One region of the Pseudomonas sp. MF08875 genome, then DNA from elsewhere that is predicted to be linked to it. Evidence: predicted binding sites of a transcription regulator. Region 1 holds the regulator's gene; each other region holds the start of a gene.

Region 1 (4,235 bases):
ATACACCTGCTATCGAACGTAAGAGGACAGTATGAGTCTCGTTAAAACCCTCCCTATTTTGCTCAGCCTGAGCGCAGCACTGGGAAGCGTGAGCGCCTGGGCTCTGCCGAACGATAGCCAGCAACCGATCCGCATCCAGGCCGACGACGCCCAACTCGATGACAAGCAAGGCATTGCCACCTACCGGGGCGACGTCATCATCACCCAGGGCTCAATGAAGATCACTGGCAACACCGTGACCATCACCCGGGCCGGCTCGGGCGATATCGACGTCGTAACCGCCGTGGGCAACCTGGCTTACTTCGAGCAGTTGCAGAAACAGACCGATCCCAAGCCGGTCCAGGCCTACGCCGTAACCATCCAATACCATGCGCCGCAGAACCGCATCGTGCTGATCGACCGCGCTAAGGTCATCAATGACGGCAACACCACCGAAGGCGAGAAAATCGTCTACGACACCGTCAAACAGATCGCCAACGCCGGCCGCGCCAACGGCTCCTCTGTCACCGCGCCACGTCCGCGGATCGACATGGTGATCCAGCCCAAGAAGAAAACCGACGAGAAAAAGGCCCCTTAATGGCAACTCTGAAAGCTCAGCATCTGGCCAAGAGCTACAAGAGCCGCCAGGTAGTGCGTGACGTCAGCCTGTCCATCGACAGCGGCCAGATCGTCGGCCTGCTCGGCCCCAACGGCGCCGGCAAGACCACCTGCTTCTATATGATCGTGGGTCTGGTACAGGCCGACCAAGGCCGCATCCTGATCGATGACCTGGATGTGAGCCACCAACCCATGCATGGCCGCGCCAAGGCCGGTATCGGCTATCTGCCGCAAGAAGCGTCGATCTTCCGCAAACTGTCGGTAGCCGACAACATCATGGCCATCCTCGAAACCCGTAAGGAGCTCGACAAGGCTGGCCGGCGCAAACAGCTCGAAAGCCTACTGCAGGAGTTCCACATCAGCCACATCCGCGACAACCTGGGCATGAGCCTTTCCGGTGGCGAGCGTCGCCGCGTGGAAATTGCCCGAGCCCTGGCCACAGCACCAAAATTCATCTTGCTCGACGAACCTTTCGCCGGCGTGGACCCGATCTCGGTGGGCGATATCAAACAGATCATCCATCACCTCAAGGCCAAGGGCATCGGTGTGCTTATCACCGACCACAATGTGCGCGAGACTCTGGATATCTGCGAAACCGCCTACATCGTCAACGACGGCCAGCTGATCGCCGAAGGCGACTCTGCCACCATCCTTGCCAACGAGTTGGTCAAGGAAGTGTACCTGGGCCATGAGTTCCGCCTGTAAGCGTGGAGTTTGGCTTTTCGCCAGGGCGGCCAGCAGTGAACTCTGAAAAGTTTATTATTGCGGCGCCCTAGGCAAGCACTCCAGTTTCAGGCATATAATTTGCTTAAGTTTGGCGCTCCGGCGCCCTGTAGTGGATGGCGCATGTGCGCCGGCAAATAAGGTGTTAAGCCCCTGCCATGAAACCATCGCTAGTCTTGAGAATGGGCCAGCAGCTGACGATGACACCGCAGCTGCAACAGGCCATCCGCCTGCTCCAATTGTCGACCCTGGACCTGCAACAGGAAATCCAGGAGGCTCTGGAATCCAATCCGATGCTCGAACGCCAGGAAGAAGGCGACGACTTCGACAACGCCGATCCACTGGCCGACAACGTCGAACAGAAACCTAATGCCGACGTTCAGGAACCTTCCTACCAGGAAAGCGCCCCGACGGTGGACAACCTTGAGGATGGCGAGTGGGGCGAGCGCATTCCCAATGAACTGCCCGTCGACACCGCCTGGGAAGACATCTACCAGACCAGCGCCAGCAGCCTGCCGAGTAACGATGACGACGAGTGGGACTTCACCACACGCACATCGGCCGGTGAAAGCCTGCAAAGCCATCTGCTGTGGCAATTGAACCTGGCCCCGATGTCCGACACCGATCGCCTGATCGGCGTGACCCTGATCGACTGCATCAACAACCAGGGCTACCTGGACGAATCCCTCGAGGAAATCCTCGAAGCCTTCGACCCGGAACTGGACATCGAACTCGACGAGATCGAAGCCGTACTGCACCGCATCCAGCAGTTCGAGCCGGCCGGAATCGGCGCACGCAACCTGGGCGAATGCCTGCTGCTACAACTGCGCCAACTCCCCGCCAAGACCCCTTGGCTGACCGAGGCCAAGCGTCTGGTCAGCGACTTCATCGACCTACTCGGCAGCCGCGACTACAGCCAGCTGATGCGCCGCATGAAGATCAAGGAAGATGAACTGCGCCAGGTCATCGAACTGGTGCAGAGCCTCAACCCGCGCCCAGGTTCGCAGATCGAGTCCAGCGAGGCCGAATACGTCATCCCCGACGTCATCGTGCGCAAGGATAACGACCGCTGGCTGGTCGAACTCAACCAGGAGTCGGTACCGCGTCTAAGGGTCAACCCGCAATACGCCGGTTTCGTGCGCCGCGCCGACACCAGCGCCGACAACACCTTCATGCGCAACCAATTGCAGGAAGCACGCTGGTTTATCAAGAGCCTGCAGAGCCGCAACGAAACCCTGATGAAGGTTGCTACCCAAATCGTCGAGCATCAGCGCGGCTTTCTCGAGTACGGCGACGAGGCGATGAAACCCCTGGTTCTGCACGACATCGCCGAAGCGGTGGGCATGCACGAGTCGACCATTTCCCGGGTAACCACCCAGAAATTCATGCACACGCCCCGCGGCATCTACGAACTGAAATATTTTTTCTCCAGCCATGTCAGCACCTCCGAAGGCGGTGAATGCTCGTCCACGGCGATCCGCGCGATCATCAAAAAACTGGTTGCCGCGGAAAATCAGAAAAAGCCGTTGAGTGATAGCAAGATCGCTGGTTTACTGGAGGCACAAGGCATTCAGGTAGCCCGCCGCACCGTCGCCAAGTACCGCGAATCCCTTGGGATTGCGCCTTCAAGCGAACGCAAGCGGCTGATGTAACGGGTTACGCCACAGCGTTCCAGGGTGTGCTTGACGTCTCGCCCAAAAGCAGGTCTTCGAGCACAACCTAAGTGGCAGGCAAACCGGCCTGCCGCCTTATGCACTGGCAACGAAGGAGAAGCTGTATGCAAGTCAACATCAGTGGACACCAACTGGAAGTGACCGAACCTCTGCGGGCCTATATCGGCGAAAAACTCGACCGACTCGAAAGGCACTTCGACAAGATCACCAATGTGCAGGTGACGATGAATGTCGAAAAACTGAAGCAGAAAATCGAAGCCACCCTGCACATTCACGGAGGGGAGGTCGTTGCCAATGCCGAACATGACGATATGTACGCTGCCATCGACCTGCTCACCGACAAGCTTGACCGCCAACTCAAAAAGCATAAGGAAAAGACCCAAAGCCTCCTCCAGGGCGCGACCGGTCGTTAACACTCCCCACCCATGATCCGACTTGAAAATATCCTGACCCCCGGCCGTTCCCTCGCGAACGTGCCGGGCGGCAGTAAAAAGCGCGCACTCGAAAAAATTGCCAACCTGATCGCGGATCAAGTTCCCGATCTGGAAATGCAGGATGTTTTCGAGAGCCTGATTGCCCGTGAGAAGCTTGGCTCTACCGGCTTCGGCAACGGCATCGCCATTCCCCATTGCCGTCTCAAGGGTTGTGAGTCGCCCATCAGCGCCTTGATCCACTTGGACGCCCCCATCGATTTCGACGCCATCGACGGTGCACCGGTCGACCTGCTGTTTGTCCTGCTGGTCCCGGAAGCGGCCACCGATGCCCACCTGGAGCTGCTACGCCAGATCGCCAGCATGCTGGACCGCGAAGACGTGCGCAAAAAACTGCGCAGCGCCCAGAGCAGCGAAGCCTTGTACCAGGTCGTCCTGGACGAGCAGAACGGCCAATAGCATGCGCCTGATAATCGTCAGCGGCCGCTCCGGCTCCGGTAAAAGTACCGCCCTCGATGTCCTGGAGGACAACGGCTACTACTGCATCGACAACCTCCCGGCAGGCCTGCTGCCGGAACTGGCCGAACGGGCCCTGATCCACACGGAACTGGCTCAACCGCTGGTCGCGGTGTCCATCGACGCCCGTAACCTGCCCAGCCACCTGTCGCGTTTCCCGGAGTTGCTGGAGGAAGTCAAGAGCCGGCACATCCAGTGCGAAGTGCTGTACCTAGACGCCGACGAAGAAACCCTCATCAAGCGCTTCTCGGAAACCCGACGCCGGCATCCACTGACCAGCGCCAACCGCTCCCTG
Region 2 (4,235 bases), on a different contig from region 1:
GGGCGGGCCATCAGCCAGCATCTAGGATGTATGGGCTGCTGTCATCGCGGGCAGGCCCGCTCCCACTGAGGGTGTTAGAGGGCGCTGTCCTGACGGGTGGTGGAGGTGCTGCCGGTAGTCAGGTGAGTGCAGCCGAACGAGAGGATGCAAGCGATGGGCAGCATGAGTGCCAGGGCGCGGGCGTGTTTGAGCATGGTGTCTTCCTTGGGCGTTGTCGGTTGGGCCGGCAAGCTTACCCAGGGCGACGGGTGGGGAATGCCGGGCGCGGCGGCGCGCGCCAGGGAAGGGCGGTGGTTTTGATGTCAGAGATTTCAGCCATGAAAAAGGCCTCCCGAAGGAGGCCTCTGTTACGCCGCTTGCGCAAGCGTTACCGGATTAGCAGCTGTAGTACAGCTCGTATTCCAGTGGGTGTACGAAGGTGCGGACCTTGATTTCTTCTTCGCTTTTGAGGGCGATGTAGGCATCGATGAAGTCGTCGCTGAACACGCCGCCCTTGGTCAGGAACGCACGGCCCTTGTCCAGTTCTTCCAGGGCTTCTTTCAGGCTGCCGCACACTTGCGGGATTTCCTTGGCCTCTTCAGGCGGCAGGTCGTACAGGTTTTTGTCGGCAGCGTCGCCTGGGTGGATCTTGTTCTGGATGCCGTCCAGGCCTGCCATCAGCAGGGCGGCGAAGCCCAGGTACGGGTTGGCAGCCGGGTCCGGGAAACGGGCTTCGATACGGCGCGCCTTAGGGCTGGAGACGTAAGGAATGCGGATCGAGGCAGAGCGGTTGCGTGCCGAGTAGGCCAGCATGACCGGCGCTTCAAAGCCTGGGACCAGACGCTTGTAGGAGTTGGTCGAAGGGTTGGTGAAGCCGTTCAGGGCCTTACCGTGCTTGATGATGCCGCCGATGAAGTACAGGGCGGTGTCGGACAGGCCGGCATAGCCTTCGCCGGCGAAGGTGTTTTTGCCATCTTTGCCGATGGACATGTGTACGTGCATACCCGAGCCGTTGTCGCCGTACAGCGGCTTAGGCATGAAGGTCGCGGTGCGGCCATAGGCCACGGCCACGTTGTGCACGCAGTACTTGAGGGTCTGAACTTCGTCAGCTTTCTTCATCAGGGTGTTGAACTGCACACCGATTTCGTTCTGGCCGGCAGTGGCCACTTCGTGGTGGTGCACTTCGATGACCAGGCCCATTTCTTCCATGGCGTTGCACATGGAGGTACGGATTTCGTGGTCATGGTCGAACGGCGGAACTGGGAAATAGCCGCCCTTCACGCCCGGACGATGGCCGTGGTTGCCGCCTTCGATGTCCTGGTCGGTCATCCACGAGCCTTGCTCGGAGTAGATCTTGAACATCGAACCGGAGATGTCGGACTTGAATTTGACTTGGTCGAAGATGAAGAACTCAGGCTCCGGGCCGACGAACACGGTGTCGCCGATGCCGGTGGACTTGAGGTATTCCTCGGCGCGGTGGGCGATGGCGCGAGGGTCGCGGTCGTAGCCTTGCATGGTCGAAGGGTCGATCACGTTGCAGACCAGGATCAGCGTTGGGTCTTCGGTGAACGGGTCGAGCACGGCGGTGGAGTCGTCCGGCAGCAGGATCATGTCGGAGGCTTCGATGCCTTTCCAGCCCGCGATGGAGGAACCATCGAACATCTTGCCTTCTTCGAAGAAGGATTCATCCAGCGCATCACGGGCCGGCATGGTCACGTGGTGCTGCGTGCCTTTGGTGTCAGTGAAGCGCAGATCAATCCACTTGACGTCATGATCTTTGATGAGTTGAACCGACTTCGACATATGTCCTCCGGGGTGGATTCGGGCTGGGTAGTGGAGAGCCCTTGGAATGTGGGTGATGCGGGCGCGAATACTCGGCCATGGCAACCTGCCTCACAAGGGAGCAAATTGCATGCCAGTGCCCCGAGTTGGGTTTTGCGTCCCTTTTACGCGCTTATAAACGTGCAAATCGTATAAAGCGCGTTTTTTACGCACTGCAATGTGGCGGCAAATACCGAAAACGCACCAATAAAGTGCGAGCAAAACCAATTGCAGATTAACTGGTTAAAGCTTGAGCAATTTCCGCTATAATCCGCGCCCCCCTTTTTCGGCTGGCCCTGCGCGCGCTGTTTTCATGAAACTAATCGTAAAAGTCTTTCCCGAGATCACCATCAAGAGCCGCCCGGTACGGATGCGTTTCATCCGCCAATTGGCCAAGAACATCCGCACCGTGCTCCGCGACCTGGACCCGGCCGTGGTGGTGAACGGCGTGTGGGACAACCTCGAGCTGGAAACCCGCGTCACCGAGCCCAAAGCCTTGAAGGACATGACCGAGCGCCTGAGCTGCATGCCCGGCATCGCGCATTTTTTGCAGGTCGACGAGTACCCGTTGGGGGACTTCGACGACATCACCGAAAAGTGCCGTTTGCACTTTGGCAGTGAGCTTGAGGGCAAGATTTTTTCCGTGCGCTGCAAGCGCGCCGGCAAGCACCCGTTCAGCTCCATGGACGTGGAGAAATACGTCGGCAGCAAGCTGCGTCGCGAGTGCGGCGCCGCCGGAATCTCCCTCAAGGCGCCGCAAATCGAAGTGCGCATGGAAATTCGCGACCAACGGTTGTTTGTGATCCATAGCCAGCACAACAGCATTGGCGGTTATCCGTTGGGTGCCCTGGAACAGACCCTGGTGCTGATGTCTGGCGGTTTCGATTCCACGGTGGCGGCCTACCAGATCATGCGCCGTGGCCTGATGAGCCATTTCTGCTTCTTCAACCTGGGCGGGCGTGCCCACGAACTGGGCGTGATGGAAGTCGCGCACTTTATCTGGAAGAAGTACGGCAGCTCCCAGCGCGTGCTGTTTGTGAGCGTGCCGTTCGAGGAAGTGCTGGGGGAAATCCTCGGCAAAGTCGATAACAGTCATATGGGCGTGGTATTGAAGCGTATGATGTTGCGCGCTGCCTCGCGGATTGCCGACCGGCTGGACATCGACGCCCTGGTGACCGGCGAGGCGATTTCCCAGGTGTCCAGCCAGACGCTGCCCAACCTGTCCGTGATCGACTGCGTAACCGACAAACTGGTGCTGCGCCCACTGATCGCCAGCCACAAGCAGGACATCATCGACCTGGCCAACGAAATCGGCACCGCCGACTTCGCCAAGCACATGCCCGAGTACTGCGGGGTCATTTCGGTGAACCCCAAGACCCACGCCAAGCGCCCGCGCGTGGAGCACGAAGAGAAAGAATTCGACATGGCGGTGCTCGAGCGTGCGCTGGAGAACGCCAAACTGGTGCCGATCGATCGGGTGATCGACGAATTGGGCCAGGATTTGCAGATCGAAGAAGTCAGCGAAGCCCTGGCCGGCCAGATCGTCATCGACATCCGTCACCCGGATGCCGTTGAGGACGCGCCGCTGGAGCTTGCCGGCATCGACGTACAAGCGTTGCCGTTCTATGCATTGAACGCTCGTTTCAAGGAACTGGACCCTACTCGCCAGTACCTGCTGTATTGCGACAAAGGCGTGATGAGTCGCCTGCATGCCCACCATTTGCTCAGTGAGGGATATGCCAATGTGCGCGTTTATCGACCGAGCTAAGAGCCCGGGGCTGTACGCCTGTGGCCTGCGTCACCGGCCCCCCGACGCCGCCGTCAAGCTGTAACGGCAAGGCCTGACTCTATTGAAAATCGCTGCCACGACCTGTCAGCACACCGAATCCTCTGATCGAGATACACAAGTGATCGAAAATCTACGCAACATCGCCATCATTGCTCACGTTGACCACGGTAAAACCACCCTGGTAGACAAACTCTTGCGTCAATCCGGCACCCTGGAGCGCAACGAGCTCAACGACGAGCGCGTGATGGACTCCAACGACCAGGAGAAAGAGCGCGGTATTACCATCCTGGCGAAAAACACCGCCATCAACTGGAACGGCTACCACATCAACATCGTGGACACCCCGGGCCACGCCGACTTCGGCGGTGAAGTAGAGCGTGTGATGTCGATGGTCGACTCCGTTCTGCTGCTGGTTGATGCACAAGACGGCCCTATGCCGCAAACCCGTTTCGTGACCAAGAAGGCTTTCGAAGCCGGCCTGCGTCCAATCGTGGTCATCAACAAGGTTGACCGTCCGGGCGCACGTCCGGACTGGGTTCTGGACCAGATCTTCGACCTGTTCGACAACCTGGGCGCCACCGAAGAACAGCTGGACTTCAAAGTCGTCTACGCCTCGGCCCTGAACGGCATTGCCGGTCTGGAACAC
Region 3 (4,235 bases), on a different contig from region 1:
CTGGCGCAACTGGCTGGAACGCATGGGGTTGGCGGGGCAGGTGTCGCTCAAGGGCGGGCAGGTGTTCGATACCCTGGAGCTGGGCATGATTGCCGCCGCCCGCGGTTATGGCGTGTCCATGGGCGACCTGCTGATGGTGGCCGAGGACGTGGCTCAGGGGCGCTTGAGCCTGCCGTGGCCCACTGCAGTCGCCAGCGGCGATGGCTATTACCTAGTGTGGCCCAAGACCCGCCCCGGCGGTGAGCGTTTGCGGCGCTTGAGCGACTTTCTACAGGGTGAAGCCCAGGCCATGGTGCTACCGGATGTCGAGCATTTGAGCTGACGCCTTCAGGCGTTGCTGGGGCGGTATTGCAGGGCCTCGGCCAGGTGTTCGCGGGTAATGCCAGGGGCTTGCTCCAGGTCGGCCAAGGTGCGGGCAACCTTGAGCAAACGGTGGGCGGCGCGCAGGGACAGGGTCAGGCGTTCGCACGCGGTTTCCAGCCAGGCTTCATCGGCCGGGGCCAAGCGGCAATGCTGGCGCAGCCCCGGCAGGTCGAGGAAGGCATTGGCGCAACCCTGGCGCTGTTGCTGGCGCTCGCGGGCTTGGGCGACAAGGCGTGCCGCGCTGGCGGTGTCGCCGCCGGGTTGGGCGGTGGGGTTGAGGGCGGTGGCTTCGCGGGCGACGGTCAGGTGCAGGTCGATACGGTCGAGCAGCGGCCCCGAGAGCTTGTTGCGGTAACGCTGGACCTGCTCCGGCGTGCAGCGGCACCGCCCGCTGGGTTCCCCCAGGTAGCCGCAAGGGCAAGGGTTCATCGCCGCCACCAGTTGGAACCGCGCCGGGAAACGCACCCGGTCGCGGGCCCGGGCGATCACGATATGGCCTGATTCCAGGGGCTCGCGTAGAACCTCCAGGACCTTGCGGTCAAACTCCGGCAACTCGTCGAGAAACAACACGCCGTGGTGGGCTAGGGTGATTTCCCCGGGCTGGGGTTTGGAACTGCCGCCCACCAGCGCCGGGCCGGAGGCCGAGTGGTGGGGCTGGCGGAATGGCCGCTGCGGCCAGTGGCGCAGCGGCATCAGGCTGGCCACCGATTGAATGGCTGCGACTTCCAGGGCTTCGGCCTCGCTCAATGGCGGCAGCAGGCCGGGTAAACGGCTGGCCAATAGGGTTTTACCGGTGCCTGGCGGGCCACTTAAAAGTAGGTTGTGGGCCCCGGCCGCGGCGATCAGCAGGGCCCGCTTGGCGGCCACTTGGCCCTGCACTTCGCTCAAGTCGGGGTAGGGTTTGTTGGCCAACAGCAGGCCGTTGGACGTGAACGGCTCCAGGGGCGTGTGGCCGTTGAAGTGGGCGACCACTTCGAGCAGGTGTTCTACCGCGATCACCTTCAAGCCCGAGGCCAGGCAGGCCTCTTCGGCATTGGCCCGGGGCACCACCAGCACGCGCCCGGCCTGGCGCGCCGCCAACGCTGCCGGGAGTACACCGCGCACGGGGCGCACGGCACCGGACAAGGCCAGTTCACCGAGGAACTCGACTTCTTCGATGGCCAGCATGGGCACCTGCACGCTGGCGGCCAGCAGGCCCAGGGCGATGGCCAGGTCGAAGCGCCCGCCGTCCTTGGGCAGGTCCGCAGGGGCGAGGTTCAAGGTGATGCGCCGTGCCGGAAACTGAAAACCCGAGTTGATGATGGCGCTGCGCACCCGGTCCTTGCTTTCCTTCACGGCGGCTTCCGGCAGGCCCACCAGGGTGAGCGCGGGCAGGCCGTTGGCGAGGTGTACTTCGACGGTGACGGCGGGGGCTTCAACGCCCACCTGGGCGCGGCTGTGGACGATGGCCAGCGACATGGAACCTTCCTTGATGGGCACAGAGAACCGCATCCTGCGGGTCCGGGAAGGGTAGTCGAGGTGTGAAGGCGAGGCGGGGGTGACAGGGTTGCAAGACGTATCGGGCGGCCACGCCCATCGGTGGCGACGGGCGTGGTGGCGAGGTTACTGCGGGGGCGGGTTGAGCTTGGCTTCCAACTCCGCGACTTTCGCCTCAAGGCTTTCCAGGCGTGCGCGGGTGCGGGCCAGGACGACCATTTGGCTGTCGAATTCTTCCCGGCTGACCAGGTCCAGTTTGCTGAAGCCGCTTTGCAGCAGGGCCTTGAACTGGCTTTCGATTTCATTGCGCGGCAGCGCGGTGTCGCCGCTGAACAAACGGGAAGCGTGGCCGCTCAGGGCGTCGAGGAGGTCTTTGGGCGCGAGCATGGGAAAAGTCCTGGGAACAGATGGCCGGCAGTGTATCACGGGGTGTCTGCCCGCCAGGGCAGGGGCGGCCGCACGGTTATCGCGCATCGGTTGCGCCACGGCTGCACCGTTTTTGTGCGTAACCCGGCGGGCGATGGCGGCAAAAGGCCAATGGCCGTTGGCAAGCGATTGATATGGTGGGTTTTTCTAGAGATGGCAAGGTTTCTGCTTAGTGCCTGATGACCCATGCACTGATGCAGTCGCTGTGACGAACGCAGTGCGCCGGGATGGCTGAGTCGGGCCGACGATGCGTTACAAAGCCAGGCACTGCGCTTAGACTTGAGCCGGGTTTGTTTTCCTGGGGCAAGTCCACCAATTCGGGAGAGAGTTTTCATGAAGCTAGTCACTGCCATCATCAAGCCGTTCAAGTTGGACGACGTACGCGAGTCGCTGTCCGAGATCGGCGTGCAGGGCATTACCGTTACTGAGGTCAAAGGCTTCGGTCGGCAGAAAGGCCACACCGAGCTGTATCGCGGCGCGGAATACGTGGTCGATTTCCTGCCTAAGGTGAAGATTGATGTCGCCATTGACGACAAGGATCTTGATCGGGTTATCGAGGCGATAACCAAGGCAGCCAACACCGGCAAGATCGGTGACGGCAAGATCTTCGTGGTCAATCTGGAACAGGCTATTCGCATCCGTACCGGCGAAACCGATACCGACGCAATCTAAGCCGCCAAACCCAACGCCCCAGGAGAAACACTATGACTCTGCGCACATTCGCAGGGCTTGGAGCCCTGTTGTCCCTCGTAATGCCCAGCCTGGCTATGGCGGCAGACGAAGTGGCGGCTCCAGTCCTCAACTCCGGCGATACCGCCTGGATGCTGACCTCCACAGCCCTGGTGCTGTTCATGACCATTCCCGGCCTGGCGCTGTTCTACGGCGGTATGGTCCGCTCGAAAAACATCCTGTCCGTACTGATGCAGTGCTTCGCCATTACCGGCCTGATTAGCATCCTGTGGGTTGTCTACGGCTACAGCATTGCCTTCGACACCACCGGCATGGAAGCGGGCGTCGTCAACTTCAACTCCTTCTTCGGCGGCCTGGGCAAGGCGTTCCTGGCGGGCGTTACGCCAGCCAGTATCACTGGGCCGGCGGCCTTGTTCCCGGAAGCGGTGTTCATCACCTTCCAAATGACGTTCGCCATCATCACCCCGGCGCTGATTGTCGGTGCCTTCGCCGAGCGCATGAAGTTCTCTGCGATGCTGATCTTCATGGCCATCTGGTTCACCCTGGTCTACGCGCCGATTGCGCACATGGTCTGGTCCGGCAACGGCGGCTTGATGTGGGACTGGGGCGTGCTGGACTTCGCTGGCGGCACCGTGGTGCATATCAACGCCGGTGTGGCAGGGTTGGTGGCGTGCATCGTACTGGGCAAGCGCAAAGGCTTCCCGACCACACCCATGGCCCCGCACAACCTGGGCTACACCCTGATGGGCGCGGCGATGCTCTGGGTCGGTTGGTTCGGCTTCAATGCCGGCTCCGCCGCCGCCGCCAACGGCACGGCTGGCATGGCGATGCTGGTGACGCAAATCGCTACCGCCGCCGCTGCGCTGGGCTGGATGTTCGCCGAGTGGATCACCCACGGTAAGCCAAGCGCCCTGGGCATTGCCTCCGGTGTGGTGGCGGGCCTGGTGGCCATCACTCCGGCCGCGGGCACCGTAGGCCCGATGGGCGCCCTGGTGATCGGCCTGGTGGCCGGTGTGATCTGCTTCTTCTGCGCCACCAGTCTCAAGCGCAAGCTGGGCTACGACGACTCTCTGGACGCCTTTGGCGTGCACGGCATCGGCGGTATCGTCGGTGCGATCCTCACGGGCGTATTCGCTGCTCCGGCCCTGGGCGGCTTTGGTACGGTGACGGATATCGCGGCGCAAGTCTGGATCCAGTGCAAGGGCGTGGGCTTTACCGTGGTCTACACCGGTATTGTCACCTACGTGATCCTCAAGGTGCTGGATGCGGTGATGGGCCTG

The links. The regulator sigma-54, encoded in region 1, starts transcription at its own class of promoters, with help from an activator protein. The targets are predictions, from matches to a motif close to ANTGGCATNNANNTTGCTNT.
Region 2: glnA (type I glutamate--ammonia ligase) is a predicted target of sigma-54. The motif match lies at 1,880-1,899, and genes of this name have one in related genera.
Region 3: glnK (P-II family nitrogen regulator) is a predicted target of sigma-54. The motif match lies at 2,418-2,437, and genes of this name have one in related genera.

What each region holds. Positions count from the first base shown of each region.
Region 1 covers NZ_JCBCUW010000046.1:24,080-28,314, reverse strand. The annotation lists gene lptC (LPS export ABC transporter periplasmic protein LptC) at 1-45, shown strand, start outside; gene lptA (lipopolysaccharide transport periplasmic protein LptA) at 32-577, shown strand; gene lptB (LPS export ABC transporter ATP-binding protein) at 577-1,302, shown strand; gene AC19YT_RS22455 (RNA polymerase factor sigma-54) at 1,479-2,972, shown strand; gene hpf (ribosome hibernation-promoting factor, HPF/YfiA family) at 3,098-3,406, shown strand; gene ptsN (PTS IIA-like nitrogen regulatory protein PtsN) at 3,419-3,883, shown strand; gene rapZ (RNase adapter RapZ) at 3,885-4,235, shown strand, end outside.
Region 2 covers NZ_JCBCUW010000002.1:28,870-33,104, forward strand. The annotation lists gene glnA (type I glutamate--ammonia ligase) at 376-1,782, opposite strand; gene thiI (tRNA uracil 4-sulfurtransferase ThiI) at 2,114-3,568, shown strand; gene typA (translational GTPase TypA) at 3,708-4,235, shown strand, end outside.
Region 3 covers NZ_JCBCUW010000014.1:60,139-64,373, reverse strand. The annotation lists gene AC19YT_RS10510 (LysR substrate-binding domain-containing protein) at 1-322, shown strand, start outside; gene AC19YT_RS10505 (YifB family Mg chelatase-like AAA ATPase) at 328-1,821, opposite strand; gene AC19YT_RS10500 (accessory factor UbiK family protein) at 1,966-2,226, opposite strand; gene glnK (P-II family nitrogen regulator) at 2,599-2,937, shown strand; gene AC19YT_RS10490 (ammonium transporter) at 2,970-4,235, shown strand, end outside.